Regions from separate parts of the Agarivorans sp. genome, predicted to be linked through region 2. Evidence: predicted binding sites of a transcription regulator. Region 2 holds the regulator's gene; the other holds the start of a gene.

Region 1 (8,987 bases), on a different contig from region 2:
CTTGCCAATTACAAAACTCAGCTTGCGCTTGTTGCATCACTGCTTCAGGCAACATCGCTGGACCCGCACAAAAATTATAGATTTTATCCATCATAAATCTCTTACTACTATGTTGTGTTCGACCACTTTAGTGGTTCACGTCTTGTTTTAAAACTAAAACGAGCGGCTAAAAGCCGCCCGTTGTTTACCTTAGAGAAAACTACGCGTCTTGGTCGCTATCAACGTCACCACCAGTCTCTGGTGCCTCAGGCTGAACAGCACCCTCAGGGTTGTTAGTTTCATCAATATCGTCGAGTTCATCGTCTTCAATTTCTTCAATCCGCTGAAGCCCAACCACTTTTTCATCTTCAGCGGTACGAATTAATCTCACACCTTGGGTATTACGTCCCACCAGTGACACTTCGTTAACTCGAGTCCGCACCAAGGTGCCGCCATTAGTGATGAGCATCATCTCCTGCGCTTCAGTTACCTGAATGGCTCCCACCACAAGGCCGTTACGCTCGCTCACTTTTATGGACACCACGCCTTTGGTTGCACGACTCTTAGCTGGGTATTCTGCCAAACTAGTACGTTTACCGTAACCATTTTCGGTAGCAGTAAGAATGTCGCCATCCCCCACAGGAACAATCAGCGATACAACTTTTTGGCCTTCTTCAAGAGAGATACCACGCACCCCGGCAGCGGTACGTCCCATTGGACGCAGTGCCAGTAGCTCTTCACCCGTTTCTGGATCAAGCTTCACCGCACCCGTTTCGCTGTCGCGTTGTTTCTCGTTGAAACGTACTACCTTACCAGCGTCAGAGAACAACATAATTTCGCTGTTTCCGTCGGTAATATCAACACCAATCAGGCTATCGTCATCGTGCAAGTTAATCGCACGAATACCGCTAGACAATGGACGTTTAAAGGCAGTGAGTGGTGTTTTCTTCACTGTACCGTTGGCAGTAGCAAATAGCACAAATTTATCTTCTTGGTACTCACGTACCGGCAAGATAGCGGTGATACGCTCGTCATCGCTAAGCGGCAGCAAGTTAACAATTGGCTTACCACGTGCCTGACGGCTGGCTAACGGCAATTGATACACTTTCAACCAGTAAACTTTACCCACTGTTGAGAAACACAACACGGTATCATGGGTATTGGCCACCAATAATTTCTCGATGAAGTCTTCATCCTTCATCTTGGTCGCCGCTTTACCTTTACCACCGCGGCGTTGAGATTCGTACTCAGTCAGCGGCTGATACTTAGCGTAACCTTCGTGGGATAGCGTCACTACCACATCTTCTTCGTTGATCAGATCTTCTAAAGAAATATCTGCGCTATTGGCTGAAATTTCGGTACGACGCTCGTCACCAAACTGCTCACGCACTTCTATAAGTTCGTCACGAATCACTTCCATCAAACGTTCAGAATTATTTAAGATGTACAGTAACTCGGCAATAAGTTCCAACAGATCCTTATATTCGCCAATAATTTTTTCGTGTTCTAGACCAGTTAACTTGTGCAAGCGTAAATCCAGAATCGCCTGCGCTTGAATTTCAGTTAGGAAATACTGACCTTCACGCACACCGAATTCCGGCTCTAACCAATCTGGACGAGCCGCATCATCACCGGCGCGCTCTAACATCGCTGACACTGCACCTAGGTCCCAACCTTTAGCCACTAAGGCAGCCTTAGCTTCGCTAGGAGTCGGCGAGGTCTTAATTAATTCTATGATTTCATCAATGTTAGCTAGGGCGATCGCCAAACCTTCAAGGATGTGAGCACGGTCGCGAGCTTTACGTAGTTCGTAAACGGTACGACGAGTGACCACCTCACGGCGGTGACGAATAAAGCATTCGAGCATTTCTTGCAGGTTGAACACTTTAGGTTGGCCATTATCTAAAGCCACCATGTTCATACCGAAAGACACCTGCATTTGAGTTTGTGAGTAAAGGTTATTTAACACCACCTCACCCACTGCATCGCGCTTCAGTTCAATAACTATGCGCATGCCCTCTTTATCAGACTCATCGCGCAGCGCAGAAATACCTTCCAATTTCTTATCTTTTACCAGCTCGGCCATTTTTTCGATTAGTCGAGCCTTGTTCACTTGGTAAGGAATTTCGTGAACAATGATAGTTTCTCTACCATTGTTTTCGGTGACCACTTCGGCTTTAGCGCGAATGGAAACTTTACCGCGACCAGTGCGATAGGCTTGGATTACGCCTGCCCGACCATTAATGATACCCGCAGTAGGGAAGTCAGGTGCGGGAATGTATTCCATCAACTCGTCAATCGTAATATCTGGATTTTCCACCATGGCCAAACAGCCATTGATCACTTCGTTTAAGTTATGTGGTGGAATGTTGGTTGCCATACCTACGGCAATACCTGAAGAACCGTTCACCAACAAGTTAGGAATGCGGGTCGGTAAAACCTCGGGGATTTGTTCGGTATCATCGTAGTTGGGAACGAAATCAACTGTTTCTTTATCTAAATCAGCCAACAAAGAGTGAGCCAATTTATCCATACGGATTTCGGTATAACGCATCGCCGCGGCAGAATCGCCATCGACCGAACCAAAGTTACCCTGACCATCTACCAACATGTAACGCAGCGAAAACGGCTGCGCCATACGAACAATCGTATCGTAAACAGCACTATCACCATGAGGGTGATATTTACCAATTACGTCACCTACCACACGGGCAGATTTTTTATAGGGTTTATTCCAGTCATTACCTAATACGTTCATTGCGTAAAGCACCCGGCGATGCACTGGTTTCAAACCATCACGTACATCTGGCAAGGCACGCCCAACAATAACGCTCATGGCATAATCAAGATATGAGCTCTTTAGCTCATCCTCGATATTGACCGGCGTAATCTCTTTTGCAAGATCGTTCATAGACGACAAAATCCTTCGTTTTTATTGCTTTTTACAATTACTCAGCGTAATCGCAAACTTTACCATAAAATCACGCCCTTAACAGGCTTGATGTCGCTCTTTTAAGTGAGAAAAATGAAAAAAGCTGAGAATTGGATAAAAGCTAGTGACTGCTCGTCTCAAGTTCTTATAATGCTTAAAAATACTGAAGCGGATTAGCAAGCCAATGCAAGCGACAACAACGACGCAAAATGTTGACCACCAAGAAATCGCCCATTTTGCCGGTTTAGCCTCTCGATGGTGGGATAAGCAAGGTGAGTTCAAAACCCTGCATCAAATAAACCCTTTACGTTTAGATTATATTGAGCGCGGCGCTAATGGTCTGTTTGGCAAAAACATACTCGATGTAGGTTGTGGTGGCGGGATCCTCGCAGAAAGCATGGCTCAGCGCGGCGCCACGGTCAGCGCTATCGATATGGGCGAAGAGCAAATCCAAGTGGCCAAACTACACGCCTTGGAAAGCGGCGTTCAATTGAGCTACCAGCAAACCACCGCTGAAGCCCACGCCGAAGAGCACCAGCGAGCTTATGATGTGATTACTTGCATGGAAATGCTTGAACATGTGCCCGACCCTAGCTCGGTCATAGCGGCCTGCGCCAGCATGCTTAAACCCGGTGGAAAGTTATTTGTATCCACCATCAACCGCACCCCAAAAGCCTATTTGTATATGATTTTGGCGGCCGAAAAACTACTCAAAATAGTGCCCAATGGAACCCACCAGCACGATAAGTTTATTCGTCCCTCAGAACTGCTCGCTTGGGCCGACCAGCAGGGGCTGCACAGCGAATCCATTAGCGGAGTACAATACACCCCAGTGATTGAACACTTCCGCCTCAGCCGCAATGTTGATGTGAACTACATGGTGCAACTGGCGAAACCGGAGGCTTAATGACTAAGCAAGTCGCCGTTTTATTTGATTTAGATGGCACCCTACTAGATACGGCGCCAGACTTAGGCGCTGCCGCCAACTTTGTATTAAGCCAACACCAACAAGCACCACTGAGCCTAGAGCAAGCTCGCCAGCTAAGCTCCCACGGCGCCATCGGCTTATTAAAAGCAGGATTTGGCGAAGCTTGGGCAGAGCAAGCTCAGAACCAATTGCGCCAACAACTACTTGACTATTATCAACAGTACATCTGCCAAGGTACCGATTTTTTCCCTGGCATACGCCAAGCGCTACAGTGGTTAAATCAGCAACAAATCCCTTGGGGAGTGGTGACCAATAAACCAGAGCACTTAAGCAAGCTCTTATTGGCTCACTTTGTCGAATTCGAACAATCAGCAGTATTGATTGGCGGCGATACCCTAGCGCAGCGTAAGCCCGATCCGGCCCCGATGTTGTTAGCCTGTGAAAAACTTGGTATTGCGCCACAGCACTGCTTATATGTGGGAGACGCGGAGCGCGATATAGAAGCGGGTAGAAATAGTAATATGACAACCTTGCTGGCACTGTGGGGGTATTTGTCCGAGCAAGATAAAATCGAGCAGTGGCAGGCCGATTTACATTGCTCTAAAAGCGAGCAGTTGCAGCAAAGTATTCAAGCTTGGTTGAGTGAATTGTAAGCAAGCTCAAGTTTTAAAAAATAAATTATTTTTATTCATTTTTCTTTAAAAAAACGCTTGCATTCATCTCAGTACTCTCAGGTAAAACCAAAGGAAGTTAGTGAACACTAACACAACTAACTTATCTTCAAGTTATACACAATTTTTCCTTTTTGCTAGACCTTGCGAAAAAGCCAAAACCTCATTATCTTGTATCAATAGTTTTTTGAAACACTATATCTAGTGGGTAAGTGAAAACACCAACACTAGATACTTCGTCGCAAAATTAGGATAATAGGGCCCTCCCTTCATGAATAAAGATCTTCTGATAACCAAACGCAGCGGTAAACAAGAAGCCATCAATTTGGACAAAATTCACCGCGTTATAACCTGGGCAGCAAAAGGCCTGAAGAACGTATCGGTATCACAGGTAGAGTTAAAATCTCATATTCAGTTTTACAACGGGATGGCGACCAAAGACATTCATGAAACCATTATTAAATCGGCTGCCGATTTAATCTCTCAAGAAACCCCTGATTATCAATACCTAGCTGCACGACTAGCGGTTTTTCACCTGCGTAAGAAAGCCTACGGACAGTTTGAGCCACCCAAGCTTTACGACCACGTTGTTAAGCAATGTGAAGCGGGGCGTTACGACATGCACTTGTTGCGCGACTACAGCCCTGAAGAATTTGCCCAAATGGATGAGTTCATCGACCATTGGCGTGATATGGACTTCTCCTATGCCGCGGTGAAGCAATTAGAAGGTAAATACTTAGTACAAAACCGAGTAACCGGTGAAATTTTTGAAAGCGCCCAGTTTTTATACATTTTGGTGGCGGCCTGCCTGTTTGCTCACTACGACAAATCAGTACGTTTGGAATACATTCGTCGTTTTTACGATGCCACCTCTAAGTTCAAAATTTCTTTACCTACGCCAATTATGTCAGGCGTGCGTACCCCAACACGTCAGTTCAGCTCATGTGTACTGATTGAATGTGGGGACAGCTTAGAGTCGATTAACGCTACCGCTTCATCGATTGTAACTTATGTATCGCAACGTGCCGGTATTGGTATTAACGCTGGCCGAATTCGCGCCCTAGGAAGTGAAATCCGTGGTGGTGAAGCCTTCCACACCGGCTGTATTCCTTTCTATAAGTATTTTCAAACGGCGGTTAAGTGTTGTTCTCAAGGCGGCGTGCGCGGCGGTGCTGCCACCATTTTCTATCCTTTCTGGCATTTAGAGGTGGAATCGCTATTAGTATTGAAAAATAACCGCGGGGTTGATGACAACCGAGTTCGTCACATGGATTACGGGGTTCAGCTCAACAAGTTGATGTACCAACGCCTAGTGAAAGGCGGCAACATTACCCTGTTCTCACCCAGTGATGTTCCAGGCTTATACGACGCCTTCTTCGAAGACCAAGAAACATTTGAACGCTTATACGAACAATATGAGCAAGACCCAAGTATTCGTAAGCAATCGATTAAAGCCGCCGACTTGTTCTCGACACTGATGCAAGAGCGAGCCTCAACCGGTCGTATTTACATTCAAAACGTGGACCATTGTAATACCCACAGCCCGTTTGATCCGGCTCAGGCACCAGTGCGTCAATCTAATTTATGTTTAGAAATTGCCCTGCCTACTAAACCTCTGCAACACGTTCATGATGAAAACGGTGAAATTGCACTATGTACTTTGTCGGCCTTTAACCTAGGCGCAATCAAAGATCTAAATGAACTCGAAGAGTTGTCAGACTTAGCGGTACGTGCCTTAGATAGCCTACTGGATTACCAAGATTATCCCATCAAAGCAGCTAAGAAGGGCTCTGATGGCCGCCGTACTCTAGGTATCGGTGTGATTAACTACGCCTACTATTTAGCTAAAAACGGAGTGAAATACAGTGATGGCAGCGCTAACAACCTCACTCACCGCACCTTTGAAGCGATTCAATACTGGTTATTAAAAGCATCGATGCGTTTAGCCAAAGAGCAAGGCGCTTGCCCGATGTTCAACGAGACCACTTACTCACAAGGCATTTTGCCAATTGATACCTATAAGAAGGCCTTGGATCAGCTTTGTGATGAACCATTGCATTACGACTGGGAAGAGCTACGCCAAGAAATTGTGACTTACGGTTTACGTAACTCTACCCTTTCAGCCTTAATGCCTTCAGAAACCTCGAGTCAAATCTCTAACGCCACCAATGGTATTGAGCCGCCTCGGGGTTACATCAGCGTTAAAGCCAGTAAAGACGGCATTTTAAAACAAGTTGTACCCGAATTTGACCGCTTAAAAGATAACTACGAATTGTTATGGGATATTCCTAGCAACAACGGTTATTTACAGGTGGTTGGCCTAATGCAGAAGTTCGTCGACCAAAGTATCTCGGCCAATACCAACTATGACCCTAGCCGCTTCCCGAATAACCGAGTGCCAATGAAAACGCTGTTGGCCGATTTGCTTACGGCCTACAAATATGGGGTAAAAACACTGTACTATCACAATACCCGTGATGGAGCCAGCGACCAATACAACGACAACAAAACGGTTGTGGTGGTAGAAGATGATGATTGCGCCGGCGGTGCTTGTAAGATTTAAGTCATGTTTACGCGCAGCTGCGCACAATGAATTTTTAGGAAAAATGTAGATGAGCTACTCAATTTTTACTCAAAATGCCAACGACGCCACCAAAGAACCGATGTTCTTTGGTCAGCCGGTAAACGTGGCCCGTTATGACCAGCAACGGCATGAGATTTTTGAAAAACTAATTGAAAAACAATTGAGCTTCTTCTGGCGTCCCGAAGAAGTGGATGTGAGCCGAGACCGCATTGATTACAATAAATTGCCGCCGCATGAACAGCACATTTTTATAAGTAATCTAAAATATCAAACCCTGCTAGACAGTATTCAAGGGCGCTCTCCTAATGTGGCCTTGTTGCCGCTAGTGAGCCTACCCGAGCTAGAAACCTGGATCGAAACCTGGTCGTTCAGCGAAACCATTCACTCGCGCTCTTACACTCATATTATTCGTAATGTAATGGGTAATCCTGCGGCGGTGTTTGACGATATCATGGAAAACCAAGAGATCATCAAACGCGCCAAAGACATTGCGGTTTATTACGACGACTTAATCGAGGCCACCTCTATTTACCATATTCATGGTGAAGGCCAACACGAAATCAACGGCAAGCTGCATAACATCACCGTGCGCGAACTAAAGAAAAAGCTCTACCTGTGTTTAATGTCAGTCAACGTATTAGAGGCTATTCGCTTCTATGTGAGCTTTGCCTGTTCATTCGCCTTTGCTGAACGTGAACTGATGGAAGGTAATGCTAAAATCATCAAGCTGATTGCGCGTGACGAAGCCCTGCACCTTACCGGCACCCAGCACATGATTAACCTCATGCGTGAAGGCAAAGATGACCCAGAAATGGCCGAAGTCGCCGCCGAGTGTGAAGTGGAAGCATGGCGTATGTTTACCGATGCCGCTGAGCAAGAAAAAGAATGGGCTAAGTATCTATTTAAAGATGGCTCCATGATAGGTCTAAACGAAGACATTCTTTGCCAATACGTTGAATATATCACCAATACCCGCATGCAAGCTGTAGGTCTACACCCTTGTTTTGAAGACCACAGCAACCCGATCCCATGGATTAACTCTTGGTTAGTCTCAGATAACGTGCAGGTGGCCCCACAAGAAGCAGAGATCAGCTCTTACTTAGTGGGACAAATTGATGCTAACATCGACATTGATGATTTCGAGGATTTCGAGCTGTAATGTCCAATAACGAAGGCCGGGTAATTGCTGGCGGGATTGAAGTGGTGGTGGACAGCCACCACAAAAGCATTCTAGAAGCCTATGAGCAAGCGGGTTTTACGCCTGAATACCACTGCCGCGAAGGCGTCTGCGGCGCCTGCCGCACCACCTTGTTAAAAGGCGAAGTCGAATACCGTCATGCGCCTTTAGCTAATATCCCTAAGGGACAAATTCTTAGTTGTTGTAGCAAACCCAAAGGCACAATTGAACTTGCTGAGCTGCCCCCCTTCAAACGGCAAATTGCCTAAATAAACAGCTGCATCCCTGCCTTAGTCAGGGATGTTTCAACTATACTTTTCAATAAATCCTTTAGTTTTTTCACTAACTACAGATAACTAAGTTACCTGAGTATTTGGTTACCCTTATGGGATAGCAATGATTATTAGACGTCAACCATTGATAGCGATTAGCTGTAGCCTGCTGCTAGTTACTGCCACTCTGATTGGCTGGAAAGTATTTCATCCCCCTGAAATTGCCGAAACGGCGATTTGCAGAGCCGCGATCGCCACTCACTTGATGCAGCGACAATTAGGTGAGATACAAGCCTTACCTGAACACCCTGATCAATATGTGAGTGCTAGCCACATTGGTGGTCGCCCAAAATCCTTCGGCTGCCAAATTAGCGGCCAGCTAGTCAGTATTAGCCAACAACAGCAAGCCATTGCCAACCTGTATTATCAGCAAAAGGGCCAGCA
Region 2 (8,987 bases):
CAATCAATAAAATGGCATGCTCTACGATATCCAATTCTTCTAGCTTACGAGACAATGATGAGCTCATTGCAGCGTCTAGCTTCTCACTATTACCAACTACACCGGTCAGCAAAGTAGAAAAATACGGAACATCAGCTTTGCTCATATCCTGTTCGGTTAAGAACTGATGTTCGATGTTAGCAACGCTGTCCTTGGTCACTTGCCATTGATAAATTGCTTGAGTAGCAAATTGCCTCGCTTTACGGCGTGCAGCTGGTTTCACAGAGAGATCCTCAAATTAAACTTCGATCTGACTAACTAAGTTAATCATTTCCAAAGCGCTTAGGGCGGCTTCGGTACCTTTATTACCCATTTTAGTGCCAGCGCGTTCAATCGCTTGCTCGATAGACTCAGTGGTTAGTACGCCAAAGGTGACTGGAATATCGTATTCCATCATTACCTGCGCTAAACCTTTATGGCATTCGTTAGCCACTAATTCAAAGTGATAAGTACCACCACGAATTACCGTACCCAAAGCAATAATAGCATCGTATTTTTTGCTAGCAGCAATACGCTTAACCGCTAACGGAATTTCAACCGCACCAGGTACTCGAACTACCGTGATGTTGTCATCATTAACTCCACCCTGACGAGTTAAAGTATCTACAGCACCCGACAATAGGTTTTCGTTAATAAAACTATTAAAACGCGCTATCACAATGGCGACTTTCGCATTCGGCGCAGCCAAATTTGCTTCGATTACTTTCATTCTTAATTCTGCCTTTTCTTTGAGTCCATCAAAAAAATCGCGCTATTCTAGCACAACTAATTCAATAGACCCTTATTAAAATTTTTAAGCACTCCGGCTTATTCTTGGTCGATATATTCAATCACTTCTAAGCCAAAGCCAGAAAGCGCATGGTAACGTTTGGGTGAACTTAACAGACGCATTTTACTGACCCCTAAATCGGCCAATATTTGCGAGCCCACCCCCACGGTGCGTGAAGCGGTCTGCTGCTGTTTCTTAGTTGGTGTTTGACCGCGGTCTTCCAAGGCAAAAGCTTTCACCTGCTCAAGCAAGTTATCGGCGTCATCATCGGTACTCAATAACACCATAACGCCATTTTCTTTAGCGATTTTTTCCAAAGCCTTATCAATTGGCCAGCTCATTCGCCCAGCTCGGTCGCTGCCAAGTAAGTCGCTGAAAGGGTTATGCAAATGCACCCGGACCAAGGTTGCTTGATTAGGATCAACTTGTCCCGCCTGCATCACAAAATGTACTTTTTGGTCAATGGTATCGCGGTAGGTAATTAACTTAAAATCACCGTAACGGCTAGGCATATGACATTCAGAAACCCGCTCGATGGTGGTTTCGTTATTGTTACGGTACTCAATCAAGTCAGCGATAGTGCCCATCTTCAAGCCATGTGCTTCACAAAACTTTTCCAAATCGGGGCGACGCGCCATGGTGCCATCTTGATTTAATATTTCAACAATAACGGCGGCCGGTTCGCGGCCTGCTAAACGGGCTAAATCTGTCCCCGCTTCGGTATGGCCTGCACGGGTTAATACGCCACCTTCTTGTGCCATCAACGGGAAAATATGCCCTGGCATCACAATATCACTGGGTTTGGCATCGCGCGCTACCGCAGCCTGCACAGTTCGAGCGCGGTCGGCTGCAGAAATACCAGTTGTAACGCCCTGCGCCGCCTCAATAGACACGGTAAAATTGGTGGAAAACTGTTCGGTATTAACGTCTACCATTAATGGTAATTTCAACTGCTGACAGCGCTGTTTGGTCATAGGCAAACAAATTAAACCGCGCCCATAGGTCGCCATAAAATTAATCGCCTCTGGCGTTACCATGTCGGCCGCCATAATCAAATCGCCTTCATTCTCACGATCTTCATCATCCATGAGAACCACCATTTTACCATGACGTAAATCTTCAATAATTTCTTCGATACTGCTTAATGACAGAGCAACCTTACTTACCTTTGAGGCATATTTACTGTTGTTCCAACATTTTAAGCCAGCTACTTAATAAAGCCATGCTGAGCTAGGAATGCGCTGTTAATTTTAGAGGGTTGAGCTTGTTCCGCGTAACCGACCAGCCGTTCGACATAGCGGGCAATAACATCCACTTCTAGATTGATTTTTTGCCCCACCACCCAACTGGCAATGGTAGTTTGTTCCGCGGTATGCGGAATAATAGTTAAGCGCAGCTGTTGCTGCTCTACCTGATTCACCGTTAAGCTAATGCCATCTACCGTAACCGAGCCCTTGTGAGCGATGTAACGAGCTAATTCATTTGGTACTGTTAGCCATATATTAACGGCACGTGCGCTGGGGCTAATACTGTTGACTTCGGCAAGGCCGTCAACATGACCACTGACAATGTGTCCACCAAAGCGACTGGTCGCTAACATGGCTTTTTCAAGATTAACCCAGTCCCCCTGCTTACACTTAGCCAGCGAAGTTAAACTCAAGGTTTCGGTGGAAACATCGGCGCAAAAATAATCTTGGCCAAATTCAACCACGGTTAAACAAATACCACTGACCGCAATACTGTCGCCTAAATGCACATCAGACATATCCAGTGTGGGGCAAGCGATTTTCAAGCGAACATCGCCACTGCGTTTATCAACACTTTTAATCGTGCCGAGGGCTTCTACTATTCCTGTAAACATCTTGCTGTGCTCGATTATTGAGGGATCCAGATAGTCTTTATGTCGGGGCCAATACGCCGCGTTTCAAGACAGCGCCAAGAATTTAGCTGAGACATTTGTGTATAACCGCCTAAGCCAACCAAACTGTGCGCATCGGCTCCCATTAGTAAGCCCGCTTGATAACAAATCAATTGGTCTACCAAGTTTTGTTCAATCAAAGCGGCGGCAAATTTGGCTCCCGCTTCAACCCATAAATCATTTATTTCCGCTTCAGCCAATTGCCGCATCAATGCGCTTAAGTCGGCATCGTCTGAAGAAACTAACAATTGTTTAGCCGCTGGTAAGCCGTTTTGATGCTGAGTGCTAGCTACCCATAAATTCTGCGGCTGTTTAAAAATATTTAATTGTGTTGATGCCTTAGATAAGCGTTGCTGGCGGTCCAGTACAATACGAATAGGCTGGCGTAGCTCAGCTTGCGTCAGTTGTTCCGCTAGGCTGCCTAATTCGCCATGGCGCACATTTAGGCTGGCGTTATCGCGAATCACCGTTGCAGCAGTGGATATAATTGCATGGCTAGCCGCCCGCTCACGTTGCACATCACTACGTGAATAGGCCGAGCTAATCCACTTACTCTCGCCGTTAGCTAAAGCCGTTTTAGCATCGATAGAGCCCGCCAGCTTAAGCCGAATAAAGGGTCGCTTACGCTCAATTCGGCTTAAAAAGCCGGGGTTAAGCTCACGCGCTGCTTGCTCCATTAAACCGCTGCGCACCACTATGCCCGCTTGCTGTAAACGAGCGATCCCTCTGCCTGCGACCTGAGGGTTGGGGTCGACCATGGCGACCACCACTTCAGCCACTCCCTGCTCCACTAGCATGTCGGCACAAGCCGGCGTTCGACCAACATGACTACAGGGCTCTAAAGTAACATAACAACTTGCGCCTTGCAGGCTATAACCGCGCGCCTTTGCCGCTGCGGCAGCGTTGACTTCAGCATGGCCTTCACCGGCTTTACGGTGATAACCTTCACCAATGACTTCGCCGTTTTTGACTAATACACAACCCACATTGGGATTGGGAGCGGTGGTATAGCGCCCCCGTTTAGCCAAGCCGATGGCACGAGCCATATAACGGCAGTCATCAATACTAAAACTCACTTCTTTTCCAACTTGGCGATTTCTTCACTGAACTCTTTAATATCTTCGAAAGAATGGTAAACCGAGGCAAAACGCACATAGGCCACCTTATCCAAATTAATTAAGGCTTCCATTACGAGATTACCAATGAACTTGGTTTCCACTTCACGCTCACCGGTGGCACGTAATTGTGATTTAATCTTGTTCACTGCTTGTTCGACTTGATCAACACTCACCGGGCGTTTTTCCAAAGCCCGCATCATTCCAGCGCGCAACTTATCTTCGTCAAAGGGCTCTCTCACCCCATTACCCTTGATAACCCTAGGCATGACCAGTTCGGCAATTTCAAACGAGGTAAAACGCTCATGACATTCCAAACATTCGCGTCGTCGTCGTACCTGATGCCCATCGGCAACTAACCGAGAATCAATAACTTTAGTTTCATGAGCAGAGCAAAATGGGCAATACATAGTTAATTCCTGTAACGAATATGCGGCGATTTTAGCCGCTAAGCCGCTTTAGGTACAGGCTGAAGCCTTGAATAATTCAACCCAAGTCAATATTTCCCTGCACCGCTGATAGCCTTAACTAAAGCAAGCCGCTATGACTAAACAAACTAAGCAATTGAGGAGGAAAGGTTTAAATAAAAGGTAAAATGATTACTTAGGAATGATTGTTTTTACTAGCTAGCCACAAAACCCAAAGAACCTATTAACAACATCTATTAAAGTAAAAAGCCCTACTGTTTATGAAGAAGCAAAGCTAGCAACTAAAGCCAAATATTAGATGATCAACGAGCCGGAGATTTATGGCTGCGGCTAACAGGCTAAAGTTACAGTAAAATATGACTCAAACGGCCCGTAAAGCCGATGCAACTAAGCCAGCTAAGCCATTGCCTTGGCAAGTCCATTGCCAGGAAGCACGACAAACTTAAACGAAACTACAGTAAGACTAGAGCAATAAAGCCTCCCCAAATAACAAACTGTAGAATCAATTGTCGTTTCGCATTGGTGATGGGATTCATATCCATTTCTGTTCTCTCTTTATTCATGCAAATTGCCAGCATCGCCGATAATTTGACTCATTAATCAGTTTGTTAACTTAGTGCAAATTCAATACCAACTACTGACACAGGAGTCAACAACCAGTTTATTCTCTCATTGGTCTGCGACTTTGATCCACAGCAAAATTATCCTACAAAAACACAAAAAGGAGGCCTAAGCCTCCTTTCTTAACTATTAGCGCCTAGTCCCTAGGCTAACTACTAATACTTATCCGTAAACAGGGAAACGCTTACAAAGTGCCAATACTTGGCCTTTAACGCGTTCAATAACCGCTTCGTCCTGTAAATTGTCCAATACGTCACAAATCCAACCGGCTAGCTCTTTAGAGGCCGCCACATCTAAGCCGCGACGAGTGATAGCAGGAGTACCAATGCGCAAACCGCTGGTCACAAATGGTGAGCGAGGATCATTGGGAACCGAGTTCTTGTTTACCGTGATATTGGCACGCCCTAAAGCTGCATCTGCATCTTTACCGGTAATGTCTTTGTCGATTAAATCGACCAAGAACAAGTGGTTTTGTGTGCCATTTGAAACAATTTTGTAGCCACGTTGCTGTAGTACTTCTACCATCGCTTTGGCGTTATCCAACACATTTTGTTGGTATTGCTTAAATTCAGGCTCCATTGCCTCTTTAAAGGCCACCGCTTTAGCAGCAATGACATGCATTAAAGGACCACCTTGGCCACCTGGGAATACTGCAGAGTTAAGTTTCTTCTCAATCTCTTCATTAGCACGCGCTAGGATCAAACCACCACGTGGCCCAGCCAAAGTTTTATGCGTAGTGGTCGTCACCACATCGGCAATAGGCACAGGGTTTGGATATAAACCGGCTGCTACTAAGCCAGCAATGTGTGCCATATCAACAAACAAGTAAGCACCCACTTGATCCGCGATATCACGGAAACGCTGCCAATCAACAATGCCAGAATAGGCAGAGAAACCAGCAATAATCATTTTGGGCTTATGCTCTTTAGCTAAACGCTCAACTTCGGCATAGTCAATTTCGCCGGTTTCAGGGTTAATACCGTATTGAACCGCGTTATAAATTTTTCCAGAAAAGCTAACGCTTGCACCGTGAGTCAAGTGACCACCATGAGCTAGGCTCATACCTAATACGGTATCACCTGCATTTAGTAGTGCCATAAACACGGCAGAGTTGGCTTGAGAACCAGCGTGAGGTTGCACATTGGCGTAATCTGCACCAAATAGCTGCTTAGCGCGCTCGATGGCAAGCACTTCAGCTTTATCTACATACTCACAACCACCGTAGTAACGTTTGCCAGGGTAACCTTCTGCATACTTATTAGTAAGGTAAGAGCCTTGCGCTTCCATTACTCGTGGGCTGGCGTAGTTCTCAGAAGCGATCAGCTCAATGTGCTCTTCTTGACGAACTTCTTCGTGGGTAATGGCTTGCCATAATTCGGCATCGTAATCGGCGATATTCATATCACGCTTTAACATCAGTATCTCCTGACTCTTTTGTTACATGTTGGTGGGTGATTTTGCGAAGGCGCATTCTAACCTGACTCCCTGTCAGATCACAGTAATATTTTCTGCCATTATTAGGCTTTAGCTGCAAGGCTATAATCATACTAGCGCGTTCACTATGCAGTGTGCCCAGCCCATCGCCAGTTTGCAATTTTCTTAGTGACCGCTTTAAACAATATGAAATTAATTCACGTTAAATAAAGGGTGACTTTTACAATCACACAACCATAAAATGATAATAGTTATCATTTAAGTAAGAGTATTAACTATGCTGCGTCGTTTTTTCCTGCTCATCACTAGCTTACTGTTGAGCGCTTGTAGTGTTTCACCATCCTCCACCAGCAATGCCGAGCCAACAGCACTCAGTACTTACTATGACTTTCAGCTTTACGACCCGGTGCATCAACAACAGATTAACGACATTAGCCACTTAGCCCTGCAATTAGCCGACTCGCAGGTCATCCTGTTTGGCGAATTCCATACCCACCCAGCCATTCATCTAGCTCAATTGCGCCTGTTTGAAGCGCTTTATCAGCAAAACCACCAGCTCAGCTTGTCCATGGAGCAATTTGACCGCAGCCAACAACCCTTATTGGATCAATATCTAGCCAATAAAATCGGTGAAGAATGGTTAATTAAACAAAGCCACGCTTGGGATAACTATCGCTCCGACTATCGCCCCTTGGTTGAATTTGCAAAACAACAACAACTCAGCATTATAGCCGCCAACGCGCCAAACAAACACATTCGCTGTTTAGGCCAGCAAGGGCTCGACTATTTACAGCAACTCCCAGCCACTGAACGCCGACTGCTTGCTGAATCGCTGACCTTAGATGACCCCGCCTATCAACAACGCCTATTTGGCAACGCCCATCACGGCGATGAACAACAAACTCAGAACCACTTCATTGCGATGTTAGGCTGGGATGACACCATGGCGGAATCGATTACAAAGCAAGCGTTAACTAATAGCCAACAGATCATGCATACTGTAGGCAACTTTCACATAGAACAGAGACAAGGTACTTACTCACGAGTACAACAACGTTTACCGCAGCAAAAAGTCAGTTCGGTGATTGCAATAAGTGAACAAGAATTTGCTGGGTTAAGTGCTGTAGAGAAACAGCAAAAAGGTGATTTTTTAATTATTGTACGGGCCTTACCACTACGCTATCAAAATCAACAACACCGCAGCGCCGAATTTGCCCAAATCAAACAGCAAGCTAAAACTAGCTGCCAGTGAACTGGATTCTTAAAAACCAACGAAGCTGTCCCTTATATGCGACACCCTTTGTTAGGATAATGTTAACATAAGCACTTAAATATTTGTAAATGCCTAATTTTTCCTTTAGTTTAACTAACTAAGGCTTGCAGCTTGTATATATTGAGCCATAATCATACCAGCAGCTCACTCTTTGCAGTGACTAGCTTTGCTTAAAATGAATTGACGATTTATTACTATCGTTAGAATTGAATAAAAAGGACGGACTTATCATGAATAAGGTTTTAGTTGCAGGCGCTATTGCTTCTACTATTTTACTAGCGGGTTGTTCAAACACTACCGCTCTAGAAAACAACGTACAATCATTAAGCGACAAAGTTGACGCACTTTCAAATGAAGTAGCAGCACTTCGCGCAGAGCAAAGCTCTTTAAGCAGCGACGTTAAATCTGCTCAAATGACCGCTGATGAAGCAAAAGCGGAAGCGATGCGCGCTAACGAGCGTATCGACAACATCGCGTCTTCTTACACTAAGTAATAGTTATCGCGATGCAAAAGGTGATGCTAAGCATCACCTTTTTTTTACCCTTGATTTACCCCGACTCGCAAGGCGATGCCCTGTTGGCTCTTCAAGGCTTGATTAACAATGCTTGAATCAACGCCAGCCTGAGTAATAAATTTAATATTATCTCGACTCAATCTTAAAGTAGTCGCCTGCTGTACTTCCTGCTGGCTACGGTTTAACGGCTGGTGCACTTCTAACAAATACTCGCCGCTTGGCTCCATTGAGTGTTTGATCGGCTGGTCAATAATCCGCACCGGCGTATTAACATCCACTTGCGAGAACAAATACTCAATATCATTGGGGAATAAACGAATACAACCAGAGCTTACCCGCAAGCCTACGCCAAAGTCTTTATTGGTTCCGTGAATTAAATACTCACCGCTGCCGTAAGCTAAACGCAAAGCATATTCTCCGAGGGGATTTTCCGGCCCTGCCTGCACTACCGGGGGAAGAGTAATACCCTTGGCAGCATATTCCTTACGAATATTGAGGGTTGGTGTCCAAGTCGGCTTTTCACGTTTTTGGCTAATGTAAGTGGACATTTCCGGGGTTTCTCGGCCAATTCGACCAATACCAATCGGCAACACATCCACTTGTTTAGTACCAGGTCTGAAGTAATACAGACGTAATTCAGCTAAGTTAACCACTACTCCTTTACGCTCTACATCGGGTAATAAGATTTGAGTGGGGATCAACAACTGCCTGCCCACTTCCGGCAAAAATGGGTCAACCCCCTTATTAGCTGCCATAAGGGCCAAAAAGCCCACACCATAATGTTCGGCAATCAGTGCTATAGTTTCACCCTGCTGTACCTGGTGGAGTTGGTTAGCACCGAGCAAGCGACTTCCATCATCGGGAAGATCGTAAGT

What was found. The regulator NrdR, encoded in region 2, represses ribonucleotide reductase genes. The targets are predictions, from matches to a motif close to AAACACNANATNTNGTGTTT.
Region 1: nrdA (class 1a ribonucleoside-diphosphate reductase subunit alpha) is a predicted target of NrdR. The motif match lies at 4,701-4,720, and genes of this name have one in related genera.

What each region holds. Positions count from the first base shown of each region.
Region 1 is NZ_JBNKPP010000046.1:9,714-18,700, forward strand. Features, by position in the region: gene serC (3-phosphoserine/phosphohydroxythreonine transaminase) at 1-91, opposite strand, end outside; gene gyrA (DNA topoisomerase (ATP-hydrolyzing) subunit A) at 200-2,890, opposite strand; gene ubiG (bifunctional 2-polyprenyl-6-hydroxyphenol methylase/3-demethylubiquinol 3-O-methyltransferase UbiG) at 3,096-3,818, shown strand; gene gph (phosphoglycolate phosphatase) at 3,818-4,492, shown strand; gene nrdA (class 1a ribonucleoside-diphosphate reductase subunit alpha) at 4,782-7,073, shown strand; gene nrdB (class Ia ribonucleoside-diphosphate reductase subunit beta) at 7,123-8,253, shown strand; gene yfaE (class I ribonucleotide reductase maintenance protein YfaE) at 8,253-8,540, shown strand; gene ACQY6Q_RS02905 (hypothetical protein) at 8,668-8,987, shown strand, end outside.
Region 2 is NZ_JBNKPP010000129.1:4,910-13,896, forward strand. Features, by position in the region: gene nusB (transcription antitermination factor NusB) at 1-262, opposite strand, end outside; gene ribH (6,7-dimethyl-8-ribityllumazine synthase) at 278-748, opposite strand; gene ribBA (bifunctional 3,4-dihydroxy-2-butanone-4-phosphate synthase/GTP cyclohydrolase II) at 847-1,959, opposite strand; gene ACQY6Q_RS07600 (riboflavin synthase) at 2,016-2,669, opposite strand; gene ribD (bifunctional diaminohydroxyphosphoribosylaminopyrimidine deaminase/5-amino-6-(5-phosphoribosylamino)uracil reductase RibD) at 2,684-3,802, opposite strand; gene nrdR (transcriptional regulator NrdR) at 3,799-4,251, opposite strand; gene glyA (serine hydroxymethyltransferase) at 5,053-6,306, opposite strand; gene ACQY6Q_RS07620 (ChaN family lipoprotein) at 6,602-7,576, shown strand; gene ACQY6Q_RS07625 (Lpp/OprI family alanine-zipper lipoprotein) at 7,828-8,091, shown strand; gene ACQY6Q_RS07630 (L,D-transpeptidase family protein) at 8,136-8,987, opposite strand, start outside.